3 regions of the Citricoccus parietis genome follow, and region 1 is predicted to be linked to each of the others. Evidence: riboswitches for the same ligand, from Rfam matches in the RefSeq annotation. Region 1 holds a riboswitch; each other region holds the start of a gene.
What was found. A riboswitch is a leader RNA that binds a small molecule or an ion and turns the genes downstream of it on or off. The one in region 1 is predicted to bind S-adenosylmethionine.
Positions count from the first base shown of each region.

Region 2: it holds a riboswitch for S-adenosylmethionine, as region 1 does, so the genes downstream of both, ACFFIO_RS10315 (O-acetylhomoserine aminocarboxypropyltransferase/cysteine synthase family protein) here and ACFFIO_RS13915 (LLM class flavin-dependent oxidoreductase) in region 1, are expected to answer to the same signal.
Region 3: it holds a riboswitch for S-adenosylmethionine, as region 1 does, so the genes downstream of both, ACFFIO_RS04575 (acyl-CoA dehydrogenase family protein) here and ACFFIO_RS13915 (LLM class flavin-dependent oxidoreductase) in region 1, are expected to answer to the same signal.

Region 1 covers NZ_JBHLWH010000039.1:183,335-190,588, forward strand. Annotated here, with positions in the region: gene ACFFIO_RS13900 (acyl-CoA dehydrogenase family protein) at 1-980, shown strand, start outside; gene sigK (ECF RNA polymerase sigma factor SigK) at 1,178-1,774, shown strand; gene ACFFIO_RS13910 (anti-sigma factor) at 1,771-2,604, shown strand; SAM riboswitch class I at 2,671-2,762, shown strand; gene ACFFIO_RS13915 (LLM class flavin-dependent oxidoreductase) at 2,827-4,230, shown strand; gene ACFFIO_RS13920 (hypothetical protein) at 4,352-4,894, opposite strand; gene ACFFIO_RS13925 (winged helix DNA-binding domain-containing protein) at 5,099-6,196, shown strand; gene ACFFIO_RS13930 (NAD(P)-dependent malic enzyme) at 6,298-7,254, opposite strand, start outside.
Region 2 covers NZ_JBHLWH010000027.1:263,706-270,959, forward strand. Annotated here, with positions in the region: gene ACFFIO_RS10300 (class I SAM-dependent methyltransferase) at 1-478, shown strand, start outside; gene ACFFIO_RS10305 (DUF2231 domain-containing protein) at 484-1,044, shown strand; gene metX (homoserine O-acetyltransferase MetX) at 1,049-2,170, opposite strand; gene ACFFIO_RS10315 (O-acetylhomoserine aminocarboxypropyltransferase/cysteine synthase family protein) at 2,187-3,563, opposite strand; SAM riboswitch class IV at 3,645-3,759, opposite strand; gene ACFFIO_RS10320 (VOC family protein) at 3,963-4,619, shown strand; gene ACFFIO_RS10325 (CPBP family intramembrane glutamic endopeptidase) at 4,650-5,561, opposite strand; gene ACFFIO_RS10330 (phosphotransferase) at 5,652-6,764, shown strand; gene zapE (cell division protein ZapE) at 6,761-7,254, shown strand, end outside.
Region 3 covers NZ_JBHLWH010000013.1:123,973-131,226, reverse strand. Annotated here, with positions in the region: gene ACFFIO_RS04595 (queuosine precursor transporter) at 1-381, shown strand, start outside; gene ACFFIO_RS04590 (MmcQ/YjbR family DNA-binding protein) at 428-877, shown strand; gene ACFFIO_RS04585 (formate/nitrite transporter family protein) at 1,016-1,861, shown strand; gene cynS (cyanase) at 1,864-2,313, shown strand; SAM riboswitch class IV at 2,478-2,592, shown strand; gene ACFFIO_RS04575 (acyl-CoA dehydrogenase family protein) at 2,685-4,058, shown strand; gene ACFFIO_RS04570 (acyl-CoA dehydrogenase family protein) at 4,055-5,332, shown strand; gene ACFFIO_RS04565 (LLM class flavin-dependent oxidoreductase) at 5,365-6,786, shown strand; gene ACFFIO_RS04560 (ABC transporter substrate-binding protein) at 6,837-7,254, shown strand, end outside.

The sequences.
Region 1 (7,254 bases):
CCCTGTCCGAGGGCCGCGACGCACCGCTCGGCGGGCTCGGGACCACCGTGGCCCCGGACGAGGCGGGGCAGTTGCTGATCAGCGGCAGCAAGTACTACACCACTGGCAGCATCTTCTCCACGTGGGCCTTGGCGAGCGTCCGGCTGGACCCCAGCGTGTCCCGCGCTGTCCGGCGCAAGGTCCTGCCCCGCCCCACCGGATCCCAGCGTGCCAGATTCCAGGACACGACGCCGGCCGCCGGCTCGGGCGGCCGGGGCGGCCCCCAGCGGGCCGACGTCGCGCTCGCCGTGGTGCGGGTGCGGCAACCGCGGATCACGGTGAAGGACGATTGGGACGGCTTCGGCCAGCGACTCACCGGGACGGGGACCATGGAGTTCCACGGGGCCGGCGTCGAGGAGCTGCTGGCGCTGCCGCCGGCCGACGGGCCGGTCCCGCTGCACCACGAGTCCACCCTGATGGCGTTGCTGGCTGGCATCGGACGGGCCGCGCTGCGCGACGGCGTGGAGCAGACCCGGCGGCGGAGACGCTCGCCGAACACCGGGGGCGGACTGACCCCGCGCGAGGACGACCAGCTGCTGGGGATCATCGGCGAGCTCTCCGCCCAGCAGGCCACCGCCGAGGAGCTCGTGCGCGCCGCCGGGCGGGACCTGGATGCGGCACTGGCACTCGCCGCCGTCGGGCTGGAGCAGCCGGAAGGCGACGGCGCCGCGGACGAGGCGATGCACCGCGCCGCCCTGACGGCCCACCGGGCTCATGTGATGGTGCCGAAGCTGGTGCTGGACACGTGCACGCGGATCTTCGACACGCTCGGTGCCTCCGCCACCAGCACGGACCTGCAGCTGGACCGGCACTGGCGCAACGCCCGGACCATCGCCAGCCACGATCCGGCCGTGTTCATGGCCCGGATGGTGGGCGATTGGGAGGTCAACGGGACGCGCACCGTGCCCTACCTCCAGACCGGCACCACCGACGAGGCCTGAAGCCGACCCATCCGCAGGGCCGTCGGCTCCGAACACCAGACAGCACCCGGCGGTCGAGCAGGCCACCGGACCGACCACCACCGGACCAACACCGGGCCAGCACAGGAGGAGCCATGCGGATGAAGAGACCACCCATATTGAGCGACGCCCCTGACAGGTAAGCCGATCCTGGCCCCTTGCCCGGTTAGGGTGGATCCATGACGAGCACTGCAGGCACCGGACCCGGCCGCAGTGCCGCGCGCGAGCGGAACGCCCACCTGGTGGGCCTGCTCCAGCGCAGTGCCACTGGAGACCAGGAGGCCTTTGCCGCGTTCTATGATGCCGTGGCCCCCTCGGCCTACGGCCTGGCGCGGAAGATCGTGCGTGACGCCGACCTCGCGGCCGACGTCACGCAGGAGGCCCTCGTGGACGTGTGGCGCTCCGCCGAGCGCTTCAACCCTGACCGCGGATCCGTGGTCGGGTGGGTCTGCTCGATCACCCACCGCCGGGCCGTCGACCTGATCCGTTCCACCCAGTCCGGCCGGGACCGGGAGGAACGGGCCGGAGTGGCCGGGTTCGAGCGGGACCGGGACGACGTTTCCGAGGCCGTGGAGTCGGCGGAGGACCGGGAGCGCGTGACGGAATGCCTCGGCACGCTGACCGGCCTGGAGTACGAGGCCGTGACGCAGGCCTACTACGGCGGGCTGACCTACCGGCAGGTCGCTGAACGACTCGGGGCCAAACTGGCCACCGTGAAATCCCGGATGCGCAGTGCGCTCCAACGACTACAGGACTGTTTGGGGGTGGGAGCATGACGAACGGAAACGAGAACGAGATCAAGAACGAGTTCGACGCGGAGTTGCTCGCCGCCTGGGCCCTGGACGCCGTGGACGAGGACGATCGCCGCGCCATCGAGCAGCAGCTCGGCTCAGACCCTGAGCTCCGTGCCCGGGCCGATGCCCTCAACAGCACCGTTGCCCGCCTGGCGGTGAGCACACCGGCCGAGCCTCCCGCCGACCTGCGGGACCGTGTCCTCTCGGCCGTGGCCGGGACCGGTCAGGACGCGCGGCCTGCCGCGGACGGCGACGCCTCGCCCGCAGCGGGATCCGGCACTACCGGCTCCGGCGTCGGCACCGAGCGAGCCGGCGTCGCCGATCTGGACGGCCACCGTGCCCGACGCCGGCCGACCGCGCGCCGCTGGTGGGTGGGGGCGGTCTCGGCCGCCGCGGCCGCCGCCGTCGCCGTGGCCGTGGTGGTGAGTCAGCCGTGGGCGCCCACGGGCGGCGTGACCGAGGGCGACCAGCTCACGGCGATCGAGCAGATCCTGCAGGTGGACGGGGCCGAACGGCTGGAGTCCCCGGTGACCGGCGGCGGTGAGGTCGAGGTGGCCCGCGCCCCGTCCGGTGAGACCGTGCTGGCCGCGCGGGGCCTGCCGGCTCCCGCCGAGGGCCGCGACTACCAGATGTGGACCATCCAGGGCGAGGCGGCGCCCCAGCCGGCCGGGTTGCTGGAGGTCCAGGATGGCCTCGCCCTCGTGCGGATGCAGGACGTTCCGGCGGACGCGGCGCTCGCCGTCACCGTGGAACCGGCCGGCGGGTCCGAGGCACCGACCACGGATCCGATCGTGGTCCTCGCCTCGAGCTGACACGCCGGGTGACTCCGCGTGAACCCCGGTTGGGGTCGCGACCGAAGGTGTGGTGGAATCGATGGGTACCCATCCAGAGCGGCTGAGAGATCTGGCTCGATGACGCCGCAGCAACCACCGGGCAACCGGACAGGTGCTACCGCCAGGACCGATGGAAGGAGCACCACCGTGTCTGTCCCCAGCAACGAGAACGCCCATGGATCGAACGATCTCCCGGAGGGCGTGCCCACCACCGCCACCGGCAAGCGCGAGATCCTCTTCAATGCCTTCGACATGAACTGCGTGGCCCACCAGTCACCGGGCCTGTGGCGCCACCCCGAGGACCGCGCCCGCGACTACAACACCCTGGGCTACTGGACCGGATTGGCCCAGACCCTGGAACGGGGCCTGTTCGACGGCCTGTTCATCGCCGACGTGCTCGGGCCCTATGACGTCTACGGGGCCTCGGACGAGGCCACGCTCAAGGCCGGCACCCAGGTCCCGGTCAACGACCCGATGCTCGTGGTCCCGCCGATGGCGGCCGTCACGAAGAACCTGACCTTCGGGGTCACCGCCGGCACCGCCTACGAGCACCCCTACCCGTTCGCCCGCCGCCTGGCCACCCTGGACCACCTGACCGAGGGCCGCGTGGGCTGGAACGTGGTGACCGGCTACCTGCCCTCCGCCGCCATCAACATGGGCCAGGAAGACCAGATGGAGCACGACGAGCGGTACAACCACGCCGACGAATACCTCGATGTGGTGTACAAGCTCCTCGAGAGCTCCTGGGAGGACGACGCGGTCGTCAACGACAAGGAGTCCGGGGTCTTCATCGACCCGTCCAAGGTCCACCGGATCGAACACGAGGGCACCTACTTCAAGACCCCCGGCATCGCCTTCACCGAGCCCAGCCCGCAGCGCACCCCGGTGATCTACCAGGCCGGCGCCTCCACCCGCGGCCGGGCCTTCGCCGGCAAGCACGCCGAGGCCGTGTTCATCAACTCGCCCACGGATGACCTGATCAAGGGCACCACCGCGAAGATCCGCCAGGCGTTGGTCGAGGCCGGGCGCGATCCCTACGACGTCCGCGTGATGTCCATGCAGACCATCGTCACCGGCGCCACCGACGAGGAGGCCCAGGCCAAGTACCAAGACCTGCTGCAGTACATCGACGTGGAGGGTGGCCTCGTGCTGATGTCCGGCTGGATGGGCATCAACCTGGCCGAGTTCGAGCTCGACGAGCCGATTGGGGACGTGAAGTCCAACGCGATCCAGTCCGCCGTGGAGACCTTCAAGAAGGCCTCCGGCGACGACTCGATCGAGTGGACCGTCCGCAAGCTCGCGGAGTGGTGCGGCGTGGGCGGCTTCGGCCCGGTCATCATCGGTTCCGGTGAGACTGTGGCCCGGGAACTGGCGCGAATCCAGGACGAGACCGACGTGGACGGCTTCAACCTCGCCTACCACATCACCCCGGGCACCTTCGAGGATGTCGTCGAGTATGTGGTCCCGGAGCTGCAGCAGCTCGGTCGCTACAAGACCGAGTACGCCGAGGGCACCATGCGCCACAAACTCTTCGGGCGTGGCGACCACCTGCCGCAGAACCACTACGGCTCCGGGTTCGCACTGCGGAACCGCGCGCACGCCTGAGGCTGCGGGCCGGCGTCGGGCCGATTGTCAGCCCGGGACCGTGGCGGCAACCGGGTATGCAGGAACCCCGGCCCCCTGAAGCGGGGACCGGGGTTCCGGTGCGTGGTGGGACGGTGCCGGATCAGTAGCGTCCGGGTCCGCCGCCCTCGGTCTCGAGGGACTGGGACGGATCGGAGACCACGTCTCCGGAGGCGTCCTTGACGTTGGTGTTCCCGCTCGAGGCATTCGCATCGGAGCCGGTCGCCGGGGTGTCGGAATCCTTGGTGACGGACTGGTCACCGGAGGCGTGCTTGCCGGCGGACTTGTCTGCGGCATCGGAGGCCTTGTCCGCCAGCCCCTGGGCGGCGTTGGCCCCCTTCTCGGTGGCCGAGTGGGCGGCGGCGTTGGCCTTGTCCGCCTTCTCCGCCAGGTTCGGCGCCTTGTCCTTCAGGGCGTCCGTGGCCTTGTCCGCCAGGCCAGCCGCCTTGTCCGCCATCACGGGGGCCTGGTCCTTGACGGCACTGGTGGCCTTCTGGGTGGCCTTCTGCACCTGGTCCTGGGTCTTCGGGTCGTTCCAGAAGCTCTGCGCGTTCTTGGCGAACTTGTCGAGGTTCTTTCGTCCTTCGCGACTGCCCAGGAGATATCCGAGGGCCGCGCCGATGCCGAGGGTGATCAATCGTTTCATGTCGTCTCCTTTGTGGCGTCTGCCCGTGGCGGGGTGACCGCTCGGGTATGTCCCGAGTCTTCACCGCGGGCGGAGCCAGGTCAATCGGTGCACAGCCGGGCACCGGGGGATTCACAGCCTTTCCTCAGGCATGGTGCCGACAACAGCGGCAGTCGGCGCAGTCCTAGGGCTCCGTGGCACACTGTCCCCAGCGAAGGAGGGGGCATGCTGATTCTCAGCTCCGAACAGGTGGCGCGGATGCGGTTGATCTCCCAGGGGCTGATCGATCCGCTGCCCACTGCCGCCGAGGCGGCGCGATGGCTGACGTGCACCCAGGGCCAGGACTACCCGGGCTCCACCGTGTCCCTGGCCCTGCGCAGCGTGGACCGCTCCACCGCAGCGGTCCGCGAGGTCTACGATGCGGGGAGCATCGTCCGGTCCTGGCCGATGCGCGGCACCCTGTTCGCCGTGGCGGCCGAGGACCTCGGCTGGATCCTGGACCTCACTGCGGGCCAGACGTTGAAGGCGAGCGAACGGCGCCGCCGGGAGCTCGGTCTGGACGCGGACGTGCTCGACCGGGCCGAGTCAGCCGCCCTTCAAGCCCTGGCAGGTCCGGGACTGACCCGTTCGGAGCTCCTGGACCGGTTCACCCAGGAGGGCTTGTCAGTGGATGAGGGACGCGGGTACCACCTGATCTTCTTCCTCGCCCTGCGCGGGGTGCTGTGTTTCGGCCCCACCGAGGGGCGGGAACAACGCATCGTCCTGGCCACGGAGTGGATCGCCTCCGGTCAAGCCTCTGGTCGAATGCGTGGCCGGACGCCAGGCCGGAAGCCGGGCCGGGAGGACGGCGTCCGCGAACTGCTGCTGCGTTACCTGCGCTCCCACGGCCCGGCCACCGTGGAGGACTTCTGCTGGTGGTCCAAGATCGGCAAGACCCAGGCCCGGGCTGCACTGGCGGACCTTCAGCCGGACCTGCTGCCCGCGGACGTGGACGGGCGGAAGCACTGGATGGTCCCGGACCTGCCGGACCGGCACGCAGAGCGGGCCCGGGCCACCGCCGCGCCGGTCCTGCTGCCCGGGTTCGATGAGATCGTCCTCGGCTACCAGGACCGTTCCGCGGTGCTGACGAGGGATGAGGAGACGCTCGTGGTCCCCGGACGCAATGGGGTGTTCAAGGGCACGGTGCTGCATCGCGGCCACGCCGTGGGGACCTGGAAGAGGTCCACCCGGCGCGGCCAGCCTGTCGAGGTCACGGCGTTCGGAGAGCTGCCCGGCCCGGTGGCCAGGGCGGTCCCCCGTCTCAGCGCCGCGCTGCCGGCCTGACGCCGTCGGGCACCGGTCGGCACCGGTCAGGACGACCGGTCGGACACCGCGGGCCCCGGCCGGAAGAACCGGCCGGGGCCCGCGCGTCGGGAAAAGGGCGCTCAGCCCCGCGGGGTGGCGACCTCGGCCACGGCCGCGGCCACCCGGAGGGAGACCTCCGGGTCGAAGACCGAGGGGATGATGAAGCTCGGGTTCAGCTCCTCGTCCGTGATGGTCCCCGCGATGGCCTCGGCGGCGACGACCAGCATCTCGTCGGTGATGTCCGAGGCCCCGGCGTCCAGCAGGCCGCGGAAGAAGCCGGGGAAGGCCAGCACGTTGTTGATCTGGTTCGGGAAGTCCGAGCGGCCGGTGGCCACGATCGCGGCGTGCTTCGACGCGATGGCCGGGTGCACCTCCGGATCCGGGTTGGACATGGCGAACACGATCGAGTCCTCATTCATGGCTGCCACATCGGCCTCGTCCAGCAGGTCCGGGGCGGAGACGCCGATGAACACGTCGCGACCGACCACAGCCTCCTTGAGGGAGCCGGAGAATCCCTCCTCATTCGTGTTGTCCGCGAGCCACTGGCGGTTGGCGTCGGCATGCTGGGAGCCGCGCTCGATGATCCCGGCCCGGCCGGCGGCCACGATGTGGCGGGCCCCGGAGGCCTTCAGGAGCCGGATGATGGCGGTGCCGGCCGCGCCGACCCCGGCGACGGCGATCTTGACGTCCTCGATCTTCTTGCCGGTGAGCTTCAGGGCGTTGGTGAGGGCTGCCTGGACCACGATCGCGGTGCCGTGCTGGTCATCATGGAACACGGGGATGTCCAGTTCCTCGCGCAGCCGGGCCTCGATCTCGAAGCAGCGCGGGGCGGAGATGTCCTCGAGGTTGATGCCGCCATAGGCCGGGGCGATGGCCTTGACGATGCTGATGATCTCCTCGGTGTCCTTGGTGTCCAGCGCCACCGGCCAGGCATCCACGCCGGCGAACTGCTTGAACAGGGCCGCCTTGCCCTCCATGACGGGCATGGCGGCCTCGGGGCCGATGTCCCCCAGGCCGAGGACGGCGGTCCCGTCCGT
Region 2 (7,254 bases), on a different contig from region 1:
GTCATCGATCGGTGTCATGTTCGCGCCCCATCATCAGCCATCCGCCGACGAGATGGTGCGGGTCTGCCGGCCCGGCGGAAGGATCGCCCTGCTGAGCTGGACTCCGGAGGGCATGGTGGGCGCGCTTTTCCGGACCATGAAACCGTTCGCACCGGCGCCACCACCCGGGGCGCAACCGGCACCCCTATGGGGCAGCGCTGACCACCTGGCCGAGCTCTTCGGCGGACGGGTCCAGTTCCACTCCGCCGATCATGGGGTCTTGGAGGTCACGGCCTTCCCGCGGCCCGGTGACTTCGCCGCGCACTTCATCGCGTCCTACGGCCCCACCATCTCCACTCGGGCCCATGCCAGGAGCCAGGGCCGGCTGGACGAATTCGACTCCGCGCTCGATGACCTGATGACGACCTGGAACCGTGGAACCGCCGACGCAGCCCGGTTCGAGATGGAGTACCTGCTCTCCGTCGGCACCAGGAGCTGACCCCCATGCGCAGGACAACGGACTCAGAACCCCTCTCGGCAGCGATATTGCGCACGGTGGCCGAGAGTTCTATGGCGGAACGCCTGGCCGAGGCCCAGCGATTCGTCTACGGGCCGATCCTCGACCGGGTGCGCCACAGCCCCTTCCACACCAACGCCCTCGGCCACTCGGTACACCCGCCCCTCACCGACATCACCCTCGGTAGTTGGATGGGGGCCTCCCTCCTCGACCTGGCCGGCGGGAAGCCGTCACGCCGCGGCGCCACGCTCCTGGTCTCGGCAGGGTTGCTGGCCGCGATTCCGACAGCCCTCGCCGGCGCTGCCGATTGGACGGAGACCGAAGGGACCGATTACCGGATCGGCGCGGTCCACTCGCTGGGAACGGATGCCGCCGTCTTCCTGTTCCTGGGGTCCCTCGTCGCCCGCCTCCGGGACCGTCACACCCTCGGGGTCGGACTGGCTGCGGCCGGCAACGCCGTCGCGGCATCTGCAGGATTCCTCGGCGGCCATCTGGCCCTGACACGGGGCATTGCGGGACGGGCCGGGCCGACTGAGCGCGGCGGGTGAGGACCTAGAGTCCGAGCACCCGCGTCATCTCCGCGGCCACCTGGTCCAGGTCCGTCAGGAACCCGTCATGACCGATCGGCGAATCGATCATGTGCACCGTGACGTCACCGGGCAGTTGGCGCGCGAGTTCCTGGGACTGGCCCGGGAAGTACAGGCGGTCGGACTCGACGGCGGCGATGAACGGTGTCACCCGGATGGAGCCGAGCACCTCTGCCTCCGGGCCCCGGCCGCGGGAGACGTCGTGGCTCATCAGGGCCTCGGTCAGGACCAGGTAGCTGTTGGCGTCGAAGCGCTTGACCAGCTTGGCCGCCTGGTAGTCCAGGTAGGACTCGACCTGATAGCGCCCCTGCCGCCGGACCGGCTCGCCGAACGGGTTCTCCTCGGGCTGCGCGGCGCGCCCGAAGCGGGCGACCATGTCCGGTTCGGACCGGTAGGTGATGTGCGCGATCTTGCGGGCGATGCCCAGGCCGCCGTCCGGCGTCGGGCCCGGATAGTAGTCCCCGCCGCGGAAGTTCGGGTCCAGGGTGATGGACTGCACCTGCGCCTGAGCGAAGGCGATCTGCTCGGCGGTCGAATGCGCGCCGCAGGCGATGACGGCCATGCCGGCCACGCGGTCGGGGTAGGTCGCGGCCCACTCCAGGGCGCGGGCGCCTCCCATGGAGCCGCCGATCACCGCCTGGAAGCGCACGATGCCCAGCGCGTCCGCCAACCGCGCCTCGGCGTGGACGGAATCGCGGATGGTGGTGAACGGGAAGCGGGAGCCCCAGGGATTGCCCTCCGGGTCCAGCGAGGACGGTCCGGTACTCCCGTAGCAACCGCCCAGGATGTTCGGGGCGATCACGAACCAGGTGTTGGTGTCGATGGCGCAGCCGGGGCCGACGACGCCCTCCCACCAGCCCTCCTCCGGACCACCGGAGGAGGCCGCCACGTGCGTGGACCCGGTCAGGGCATGCAGCACCAGCACGGCGTTCGACTTCTCGGCGTTGAGCCTGCCCCAGGTCTCGTAGGCGATCTCCGCCTCCGGCAGGTGCCCACCGGTCTCGAAGTCCAGGGCGCCGATGCGCTGGGTGTGCAGGCCGCCCTCGGGGAGGCCCGTGGAGGTCGGCTGGGGGGTGGTGGTGGTCATGCGAATACCTCCGGACCTAGGCGCTCACGTCAGCCGCGGCGAAGCCGTTGTCAAGATCGGCCAGGATGTCCTCGATGCTCTCCACGCCCACGGACAGGCGGACCAGGCCGGGGGTCACGCCGGCGGCACGCTGCTCCTCCTCGGTGAGCTGGGAGTGCGTGGTGGACGCCGGGTGGATGACGAGCGAGCGGACGTCACCGATGTTGGCCACGTGGTGGTGCAGCCGCAGTGCATCCACAAACCGGGCCCCGGCCTCACGGCCGCCGGCGATCTCGAAGGAGACGAAGCCGGCCGGGCCCTTGGGCAGGTACTGCTTGGCGCGCTCGTGCCACGGGCTGGAGGCCAGCCCCGGGAAGATGACCGTCTCGGCCAGGACGTGGTCCTCCAGGTACTCGGCCACCTGGCGGGCGTTGGCCACGTGGCGCTCCATGCGCAGGGACAGCGTCTCGAGCCCCAGGTTGAGGAGGAAGGCGTTGAAGGGGCTGATCGCACTGCCGTAGTCGCGCAGCAACTGGACCCGAGCCTTGAGCACGAAGGCCAGGTTGGCGCCGAGGATGCCGTCCACACCGAGGTCCCGGGCGAAGACGATCCCGTTGTAGCTCTCATCCGGGGTGTTGAAGCCCGGGAAGCGCTCCGGCTGGGCGGCGAAGTCGAAGGTGCCGCCGTCCACGATCACACCGCCCATGGCCGCGGCGTGGCCGCCGAGGTACTTGGTGGCGGAGTGGACCACGATGTCCGCGCCGTGCTCGATCGGACGCAGCAGGTACGGGGTGGCCAGGGTGTTGTCCACGATCAGCGGCACCCCGGCCCCGTGGGCGACGTCGGCGATGGCGCGGATGTCCAGCACGTCCCCGCGGGGGTTGCCGAGGGTCTCGCCGAACAGCGCCTTGGTGTTGTCCTGAATGGCGTTCTTCCACGCCTCCGGGCTGTCCGGATCCTGCACGAAGGTGGTGATGATGCCGATCTTGGCCAGGGTGTGCTTGAACAGGTTCTGCGTGCCGCCGTACAGCGAGGCCGACACGACGACGTGGTCCCCCGCACCGGCGAGGTTGAGGATGGAGAAGGTGGTGGCGGCCTGACCCGAGGCCAGCAACAGTGCCCCGACCCCGCCCTCCAGGGCGGCGATCTTGCCCTCCACGGCCTCCTGCGTGGGATTGCCGATGCGGGAGTAGATCGGGCCGAGGTCCTTCAACGCGAAGCGGTCCGCGGCGACCTCCGCGGAGGGGAAGTCGAACGAGTTCGACTGGATGATCGGCAGCACGGTGGCGCCGTAGGGGTTCTCCTCCGGGATACCGGCATGGACCTGGCGGGTCTCGAAGCCCCACTGGGCCGGATCGGCGGCGGCCTCGGTGTTCGGGGTGGCGTTCGGGGTGTTATTGGGGGTGTCAGTCACGTGACGGCTCCTGTCAGTCCAGGGCCACCTGCAGGGTGCCGGCGGGCACGGACATCGTCCAGCAACCCGACGCGGCGTGGTGGCCCGCGCTTGCCGGTGCCGGTTGGCACCTGCCTGGTCCTCACCCGGGGCACCCCACCGCGAGCTGGAGGGTTGCCGGCCAGCAAGCCGGGGCTTGATGCTGGCACTCATGACCTTCATCAAGTCTGCCAGATCGGCTCCGGGGATTCATCCCCGGCCACCAGGGAGCGTCGCAATGCGCCTCACGGTGGGGTTCGTGTGGCCATCGCCCTCACGAACTTCGGCCTCCAGCATCGGACGGCCGTGAGGCCTGTGACCTCGACCACATTTCAAGTGAGGTTAACCTAACCGGCCCGTGACTGAAGAAAGTGCGACGATATGGGCATGATGCGCCTGGATCACGTCTCGTACGCCGTTGGACCCCAAGAAGGACTCGCCGCCACGGTGGCCCGCCTCGCCGAAACGCTCGGCATCGAGCGCGTCAAGGGCGGTGTCCACCCGCGCTTCGGCACGCGCAATGCGATCTTCCCGCTGCGCAACCGCCAGTACCTCGAGGTGGTCGAGGTCCTGGACCACCCCTCCTCCGAGAAGGCTCCGTTCGGCCAGGCCGTGCGCGCCCGCTCCGAGATGGGCGGCGGCTGGATGGGCTGGTGTGTCACCGTGGACGACCTCGCCCCGTTCGAGGAGCGCCTGGAGCGCCAGTCCGTGCCCGGCAACCGCAAGTTCCCGGACGGCCGCGAACTCACGTGGCGCCAGATCGGCATCAAGGGCCTCATCGCCGACCCGCAGGTCCCGTACCTCTTGCGCTGGGATGAGGGCACCGAGGACCTGCACCCCTCGCAGGCCCACACACCCCAGGCCGAACTGTCCTCCATCACGATCGCCGGCTCCCGCGACCGCGTGCGCGGCTGGCTGGGCCTGGACGATTCAGAGGAGACGGTCGAGGACCTCAACGTGGTCTTCGAATCGCCCTCCGGCACCCCCGGCATCCTCGAGGTCACCTTCGAGACCCCCAAGGGCACCATCACCCTGTAGTTCCTTCAGGGTCAGGTGCCGCAGCCGGGGTCAGGTGCCGAACAGGCCCGCCGCCGCCAGCAACGGGTAGGCCACGAACCCGGCGGCATCCAGGAGGAAGTGCGCGATCACCAGCGGCATCACCCGCCGGTATCTCAGGTAGACCGCGCCGAACACCAGCCCCATGAGCAGGTTGCCGACCCCCGGGCCCACCCCCTGGTAGAGGTGGTAGGCGCCGCGCAGGACGGCGCAGCCCACCAGCACAGCCGCGGGATGCAGGGGAACGACGGCGCCGCTCGCCCAGGTGCGCAGCCCGCCCTCGCTGCCGGGCCGGCTCGGTTCGAGCCCGGCGCGCCGCTGCTGCAGGTAGCCGATCCGGTCGAAGAGCCACGCCACCACGATGATCTCCTCCAGCAGCCCGTGCCGCAGGGCGGAGAACAGCAGCACCGGGGTGGTCCACCAGTACTCGTTCAGCGCGCTGCCGACGATGGCCGTGGTGACGCCGGCGGCCCGTCCGGCCGCGTAGACCGCCAGGGTCCCGAGGCCGATCGCCAGGAACAGCCCGATTCCGAGGCCCACGTCCCTGCCCGGCCGGCGGAAGTCCAGGCCGAAGGTGCGGAACGGGTTGCGCCCCCGGATCCACACCAGGTGCAGCACCAACAGCACCGGAATCAGGGCGAAACCGATATCCAGCAGCTGGTACATCAGGTCGAAGTACTGCCGATCATCCAGCGCCGGGTTCAGGGTGGTGGTCTGCCCGGACAGGGGCGCCTGCGTCCACTTGTCGATGAGGTTGACGATCGCGTAGACCGCCGACTTCCCCAGGGACAGCGCCAGCACGATGGCGATCTCCCAGCGGACCATCCGGGCGGAGGGCGCCGCCAGGGCGTCGAACCCCTCTGACACTGCCGGACGGGTCGGCGGAGTCGGGACGTTCGGAGACGGCGAAGCTGGGGTGGTCACCGCCCCAGTGTAGGAGTGCCCGAGACCCCTGGCCTTCCGACCCCCTCGTCCCGCCACGGTCAGAGCCGGCCGCCGCGCTACCGTGGATCCATGGCCTCCGCACCGACTCCTGACGACGTCGCCGCCGCCTGCGCCGCGGCCGCCCGACCCTTGGCCTCTGCCCTCGCCGCTGACGACGGACTCGCTCGCCGGCTGTCCGAGGCGGACTGGCCTGCCGGCGTGATCGACGAGGGCGGACAGTTCCACCGGGTGCTCGTGCTGCCCGGAGTGGGCGCCGTGCGGATGACCCGCACCCACGAGGCCGCGGCACACCTCAGCGACCGCATGGCCACCCTGCAGATCCTCAGCACGACGGCGGCGCTCCCCTTCGCCGTGCCCGTGCCGCTGACCGAGGTGGTCGGGGAGGCGGACGGACTGCCGGCGGGGATGGCCGCCGTGGTGCAGGAGTACCTCCCGGGCGAGGCGCACCCACCGCACGCCGGCGAGGTGCCGGTGCTGCGCGAGCTGTGCCGGACGCTGGCGGGGATCGACACCGCTCCCCTGGCACCCCACCTCGGCCCGCCGTTCGCCTACCGTGGCCCCTGGACCGCGGAGAAGGTCGCTGCAGTGCAGTCGGTGCCGTCGATCCTGGCGGCGTCGCACGGGCCCGGCGTCTGGACCGACGGATCACCGGAAGCCCCCGGAGGCGCGGCCTCAGCGGACCGCTGGGCCGAGACTGTCGCCACCCTGACCACCACGCACACCGCGTGGACGGAGGATCCGGTGGTGACGCCGACACTGGTCCACGGGGACCTGGCCGGGCACAACATGCGATGGCAGCGTTCTGCCGTCGAAGGGGTCGGACGTGACGGAGATGCCGGAGAGCGGTGGCACCTGACCGGGATCCTGGACTGGGACCTGGCCGCCGTGTGGGACCCGGCACTGAACCCGGCCTACCTGGCCCTGTGGCACGGCGAGGAGAAGCTGGAGGCCATCGCCCGGGACGCCGACGAGGCCCTCCGGGGACGGGTGTGGCTGGGATGGATGGCCCTGGAGACGATCTACGATGCCTCCCTGCGTGATGGGGCGGCGAGCGAGATCCCGCCGGCGAACTGGCCCAAGCTGTTGCGGAAGGTGCTCCCCCGCATCGAACGAGCCGCCGAGGCGCTGGGCCGGTGGCACGCCGAGCACGCGCCGGCGGCCGGCGCGGTAGACGGCCGGTGAGCGGCCGGCGTCGGGAACGGGGCCCGTGGCCGCACCTGCGGGAGACGACCCTGACGGCCGCATTGGAGGCGGACGGCAAGGTGTTGGATGCAGGGCAGCGGGCCACCGTGCAGCTGCTGACCGGGCGGAGGATCACGCGCGGGGTGTACCTGCACGGAGGGGTGGGGCGCGGGAAGACGTGGCTGGGCGCGGAGTTCTTCAACGCGCTCGAGGTGCCGAAGCTGCGGCTGCACATGCATGCCCTGCTGGGGCAGGTGAACCAAGTGGTCGCGAGCGCCCAGTCGGGCCAACCGATCGGGATCGACCACGCGGTGGCACGGATCGTCGGGGACGCCCGGCTGGTGTTCATCGACGAGTTCCACGTCCATGACGTCGGCGATGCGATGCTGCTGCGCCGTGTCCTGCCCGGTTTGCTTTCCCTGGATGCCGGGCTCCTGCTGACCTCGAACTACCCGGCCGACGGTCTGCTGCCGGACCCACTGTTCCACCA
Region 3 (7,254 bases), on a different contig from region 1:
TGGTACGACGGCGAGGACGCGCTCGTCCGCACCCTGGCGCCCGTGCCCCTGATCGTGCTCGCCTCCCTGCTTGGCTTCCTCATCGGCCAGCTCGCCAACTCCTGGCTCATGGTCCGCCTCAAGCGCCGCTCCGGCGAACGCCTGCTCTTCGGCCGGCTGGCGGCCTCCACCCTGGTCGGCGAGTTCCTGGACACCCTCGTGTTCTGCTCCATCGCCGCCGGCGTCATCGGCATCACGGACCTGCCGACGTTCCTCAACTATGTGCTGGTGGGCTTCGTGTTCAAGTCCGTCGTCGAGATCGTCCTGTCCCCGGTGACCATGTGGGTCATCGGCCGGGTCAAGAAGGCCGAGCCGGCCTACGCCGCGGTTCCCGGGGCCTAGGGGGCCGAGACTTCACGCGGCCTCGATCACCGGGGAAACTGGGCCGATGGCCCACCCGCAGATGTACGACGACGGCGACCGCCACTTCCAGCGCGTCCGCGCCTTGGCCTTGGCCCTCCCGGCGGCGGACATGAAGGTCTCCCACGGGAGGCCGGCGTTCTTCACCCAGAAGGTCTTCGCCTACTACGGGGCCTCGGTCAAGGACACGGGCAGCGCCCAGGAACGATCCGGTTCGACCGCCGCCGGGGACGCCTACGTCCAGCACCCGCAGGCGGTGGTGATCAGACCCGAGGAGGCCGACGTCTCGTTCCTGGAGCAGGATCCACGGGCCTTCCGCCCGGCCTATCTGGGGCCCGCGGGCTGGTTCGGCATCGACCTGGACGGACTCGATCCGGCCCAGGACGAAGGATGGGATGAGATCGCCGAGTGGCTCGAGACGAGCTACCGGCTCACCGCAGCGGTGAAGCTGGTCAGGGAGCTTCCTCGCCGGGATTGAGCGCAGGGGCATCTCACCGCATCCCGCCGGGGGAGTGAGGGAGATTTCGCGGCCCCGTGCAGGGACGGAAACACCGCAGAAACGCACTCTTCCTAGGTTGGGGGTATGCCCGGCCCCTCGCCCTTGGAGTGATGTCACATGTCCTATGTCAGCCCGCCAGACTTCGTGAAGCACATGGTGGACGCTGGTGAGTCCAAGGTCTTCATGTCCACCCGGGACACCCTGATCCGCTCGTTCATGGCCGGTGCCATCCTGGCCCTCGCCGCCGCGTTCGCCATCACCGTCACCGTGCAGACCGGCAACGCACTCGTGGGTGCGTTGCTGTTCCCGGTCGGCTTCATCCTGATCTACCTGCTCGGATTCGACCTGCTCACCGGTGTCTTCACCCTGGTCCCGCTGGCGTGGATCGACAAGAGGCCCGGCGTGACCATCGGCGGTCTGCTGCGCAACTGGGGCCTGGTCTTCGTCGGCAACTTCGCCGGAGCATTCCTCGTGGCCATCATGATGGTGGTGACCATGACCTACGGCTTCCAGACCCCGCCGAACGAGGTGGCCCAGCAGATCGGCTCGATCGGCGAGGGGAGGACGGTGGGGTACGCCGAATACGGAGCGGGCGGCATGCTGACCCTCTTCATCCGTGGCGTGCTCTGCAACTGGATGGTCTCGACCGGTGTGGTCGCCGCCTTCCTGGCCAAGGACGTCGTGGGCAAGGCACTGATCATGTGGATGCCGGTCATGCTCTTCTTCTACATGGGATTCGAGCACTCCATCGTCAACATGTTCCTCTTCCCGGCCGGACTCATGCTGGGCGGTGAGTTCTCCATCATGGACTACCTCGTCTGGAACGAGATCCCCACCGTGCTCGGCAACCTCGTGGGTGGCCTCTCCTTCGTGGGCCTGACCCTCTACGCCACCCACTACCGCACGGGGGCTAAGCGTCAGCCGAAGCTGCCGACCCTGTCCGACCACGTCGTGAGCCGCTGACCATGGACCCGATCATGCCCAAGGCGCACGCTGCCGATCTCGTCGACGCGGCCCGCATCCGTGCCGGCCTCACCTGGGCGGACCTCGCCGGCGCCCTCGGCGCCGCCCCGGTGTGGACCACGGCCGCGCTGCTGGGACAGCACCCGATGACCGCAGCCCAGGCCGGCGTCGTCGTCGAGATGCTCGGTCTGGGCGACGACGTGGCCGAGAGCCTGCAGCAGCAGCCGAACAGGGGCAGCGACCCGGCCGTGATGAACGATCCCACGATCTACCGGCTGATGGAGGCCATGTCGGTCTACGGGCCGGCGCTGAAGGCGTTGATCCACGAGGAGTTCGGGGACGGCATCATGAGCGCCATCAATTTCAAGGTCAACCTCGACCGCCGTGCCGATCCGGATGGCGACCGCGTGGTCATCACCTTGGACGGCAAGTTCCTGGACTACCGCTGGTGACCGGAATGTCCCGTCCGTCACCGGCCGTCACAGACCGTCATCTGGGGCGGCCTGCAGCCATCGGTGCGGCACATCGGCACGGAACCGGTCGCAGATGACGTCAGGCCGCTGAACATGACCCGAGGCTTGGCGGCCACGAGCTGACTGCCTAGGGTCGAGAACAGAATCACGAGATCCGGTGCTAAGCCCTGGCTGGCCGGACGGCAACCCTCTCACCGTAGTGGGGTGCTCCAGGTGATGATTCGGCCTCCGGGGACCACCGCGGGGCAAGTACGGCACCACCGTGAATGCGTGTCCCGGCCGCAGGGCCCCGATGACGCCGTGTTCCGGGCCAACGCCATTCCGGTGTGCCATGGCTGATGGGGACACCCATGACGGACACCACCCACCTCGAACACCGCTCCGCGCTGACCAGACTGCCCACCTTCGAGGAGCTGCGGGCAGCCATCGGCCCCTCGGGACCGACGGACGCCCAGCTCAGCGCGCACTTTGCGCCGGTCTTTGCGGCCATCGCGGCGGGATCGGCACAGCGCGAGCAGGATCACGAGCTGGCGTTCGCTGCCATTGAACATCTCCGCGGCGCGGGGTTCACCCGGGTGCGGCTCGGCCGCGACCACGGGGGCATCGGGGCGAGCCTGCCGCAACTGGCCGATCTGCTGGTGGATCTCGCCGCCGCCGACTCCAACCTGCCCCAGGCGCTGCACGGGCACTTCATGTTCACCGAGCAGCACGAGAACGAGTCCCAGGGCGCGGTCTCCGAGTGGTGGCTGGCCGGGGTGGCGGCCGGGAGGATCTTCGGCAACGCCCTGGTGGAGCTGCCGCCGTCCGCGGGCCGGCGCCCGGTGCACTGGATCGACGCCGACCTGGACACCGTGCAGTCGGCCGCCGCCACGGGCACCACGGAGGTGGCCCGCCTGACGGGTGACAAGTTCTACTCCACCGGGGCGATCTTCGCCGATTACCTGCTGGTCTCCGCGGTCCGGCCCGGGCTCGAGGAGGACGGCCCGGTCTTCGCGATCATCGACGCCCGTGATCCCGGCGTGCAGCGCATCGACGACTGGAACGGCTTCGGCCAGCGGCTCACCGCCTCCGGCACCACCACCCTGGACCACGTTCCCGTGCGGGCCCAGCGGACGCAGGAGTTCAACGTCCCCACGGGCGTGCTGGCCTACACCGTCCTGTGGATCGTGCTGGCGGCCACCCAGGCGGGGATCGGCAGCACCGCGCTGGCCGAGATCACCGCGTTCGTCCGCGGCCGGCGTCGCACCTATGACCACGCGACGGCGGAGACGCCGGCGGAGGACCCGCTGGTGCACCAGGTCATCGGTGCCGTGTCCGCCAAGGTGGGCTCGGCCCGGCACATCGTGCGGGGCGCCGCGGCCGTGGTGGAGGAGTCGTTCCTCCAGGTCCGGGGCCATACCGACCTGGAGGACCCGGTGGTGGTCCAGGCGCATGCCCGGGCCAACATCGCGCTGTCCGAGGCGTCGCTCGTGGTGTCCGATCTGATCCTGGAGGCCACCAACCAGATCTTCGAGTCCGGCGGGGCCTCGGCCACGGATGCCAGCCGGCAGCTGCACCAGCACTGGCTCAACGCCCGGACGATCGCCAGCCACACCCCGCTGATCTACCGCACCCAGGCCGTGGGCGACTACCGGATCAACGGCGCCATCCCGCCGTTCCATTCCACGGCCCGCAACTCCGCCGCCGCGGAGGCCGCCACCCCATCCACCACCGAAGGAGCATGATGACCACCACCACCGAGCGCGCCACCGCGCTCTCCACCGCCGCCTCCACCGGGACTGAATCGTCCGGTCAGGCCTACCGTGCCGTCCGGGAGCGGATGGCTCCGGTGTTCGCCGCCATCGCGGACAGTGCCGCCGAACGGGAGGCCGAGCACATCATCGACCGCGACGCCGTCCGGCGGCTGGCCGCGGCGGGGTTCACCTCTCTGCGGGTGCCGGTGGAGTACGGCGGTGCCGGACTCTCCTTCGCGGAGCAGGCACGGCTGATCGTGGAGCTGGCGGCGGCGGACTCGAACCTGGTCCAGGCCCTGCGTGCGCACCTGATCAACCAGGAGAACGTGCTGGGGCACCCGGATCCGGTGTTCCGGGACCGGTGGCTGCGCCGCCTCGGGGACGGGGCCGTGGTCGGCAACGCCGTCACGGAGATCAACAACGCCGTGGGGGAGGGGACCACCACGCTGGCCCAAGACTCCGAGGGCACCTGGCGGCTCAACGGCACCAAGTACTACTCCACCGGCACGCTCTACGCCGACTGGATCATCGTGGCGGCCGTGGACGCCCACGGTGAGGAGATCGCCGCCACGGTGTCCGTGAACGCCCCCGGGATCACGAGGCTGGACGACTGGGACGGCTTCGGCCAGCAACTCACCGCCTCCGGCACCACGGTGTTCGAGAACACGCCGGTCGAGGCCGAGGAGGTCTACGCCGGCGGCCTGGATGACGGCACCCGTGTTGCCACCGGCCAGGCCAGCTGGCAGTTCCTGCACCTCGCGGCGTTGACCGGCATCGCCGAGGCCATCGTGCGGGACGTCAGCGAGTACGTCCGCGGCCGGCGTCGGTCCTTCAGCCATGGGACCGCGGACCTGCCGCGGGACGACGCCCAGGTGCTGCAGGTGGTCGGTGAGCTCTCCTCCGCCGCGTTCGCCGCGCGGGCCGCCTTCGACTCCGTGGTCTCCGCGCTGGGCGGCATCCTCGAACGGGAGGCCTCCGGTGAGGCCCTGCCGGAGGAGGACGTCAACGCCCTCTACATCCGCGTCTACCAGGCCCAGCAGGTCATCGCGAAGAACGTCCTGGCCGCGGCCACCCACCTGTTCGAGGTGGGCGGCGCCTCGGCCCTGAGCCAGTCGAAGCGGCTGGACCGGCATTGGCGCAACGCCCGCGTGCTGGCCAACCACAACCCCCTGATCTACCGGTCCCGCCTCATCGGGGACTGGGAGGTCAACGCCACCCCGCCAGCCCGTTCCTACCGCATCGGCTCCGTGCCGAACGCGCAGTGAACCCGAACCCCGATCAGCATCCAGGAGACACCATGAGCACCGAGAACACCCCCTCCCACACCGCCCCGCGCCCCCTACGCCCCCTTCGGTTTAATGCGTTCGTCATGAACACCACCAGCCACATCCACCACGGCCAGTGGCGCCGAGAGGATGCCGGCCAGACCGAGTTCACGGACGTCAACACGTGGATCAACCTCGCGAAGACCCTGGAGGCAGCCAAATTCGACGCGATGTTCTTCGCGGACGTGGTGGGCCACTACGGCGATGCCGACGCGGACTACTCCGTGTACGTCAACGAGGGCCTGCAGATTCCCTCCAACGATCCGACCGTGCTGCTCGGGGCGCTCGCCGTGGTCACCGAGCACATCGGCCTGGCCACCACCTCGAACGTGTTCCAGTCCCACCCGTTCCAGTTCGCCCGCCAACTCTCCACGCTGGACCACATCTCCGGCGGCCGCATCGCCTGGAACATCGTCACGGGCACGCAGGACAACGGCTCGCGCAACTTCGGCCTGCCGCGGCTGACCGACCACGCCGAGCGCTACCGCTGGGCCGAGGAGTACATCGACGTCACCTACAAGCTGTGGGAGGGTTCCTGGGACGAGGACGCCGTGGTCAAGGACCGCCAGGGCTCGCGGTACTCGGATCCGGAGAAGGTGCACAAGATCCACCACGTGGGCGAGCGCTACTCGGTGGAGGGCCCGCACCTGCCGTCTCCGTCCCCGCAGCGCACCCCGGTGCTGTTCCAGGCCGGTTCCTCCGCCTCCGGACGTGAGTTCGCCGCCCGGAACGCCGAGGCCGTGTTCATCGTCGCCGCCACCCCGGACGTGGCCCGCCAGCAGATCGAGGACACCCGGCGCCGCGCCGTCGAGGCCGGACGGTCCCCGGAGGACATCACGTTCTACCAGGGCGTGAGCTTCGTCATCGGGGACACCGAGGAGGAGGCTCAGCGCAAGCTGGAGGAGTACGAGCAGTACGCGTCCGTGGACGGCTACCTGGCCCATGCCGCCCTCGTGGACCCGGACGGCCGGGTCTATCCGCCCGAGACCCCGCTGAAGGACCTGGAGACCAACACCCAGAAGGGCTTCGCCGAGTGGACCTCCAAGGCCATCACGGACCGCGAGCCCGTGGTGGCTGACATCGCCTGGCGCAGCCACCGCAACAACCGCATCGTCGGCACCCCGGAGCAGATCGCCGACCAGCTGGAGCAGTGGCAGGCGGCCGGCGTGGACGGCATCAACGTCATCAACTGGGTCATCCCCGGCTCCTTCGAGGAGTTCGCGGACAAGGTCCTGCCGGTGCTGCGCGCACGCGGCCTGGCCCAGTCCGAGTACGCCCCGGGCACCCTGCGCCAGAAGCTCTTCGGCCGCGACCGGCTCCCCGAAACCCACCCGGCGGCCCAGTACCGCGGAGCCTTCGCCCGCCTGGAGAACGCCGTGCCCGCCGGCGCCTGACCCCGCGCCTCCCGGCCACGAGAGCCGCCCAGCGGCCCGAAAGGAACCCCATGAACACCCCACCCTCCCCGAACGCGCCCGAAAACCGGCGCGGTCCGGACGACCAGACGGCCACCACCACGGCCAGGACCAGAACCAGAACCACGGCACGACGCCGGCCGGGCGCCCTCACCGTCGGTCTCGCCCTGGCCGTGGGGTCGGCCGTGGCACTGTCCTCCTGCTCGTCCGGGGCCGCGGGCCCGCAGGAGCAGGCAGCACTGACCGGCTCCGCCACGGAACCGGTCCAGGGCGGCGTCCTCGAGTACGGGCACCTCCAGGAGCCCAACTGCATCTTCGGCGGCTGGATCCAGGAGAACTTCACGGCCCGCCAGGTGCTGGACAATCTCGTCTCGGCCACCGAGGACGGGTCCGTGGTGCCGTGGATCGCCACGGACTGGGAGGTCTCCGAGGACCAGTTGGTCTGGACGC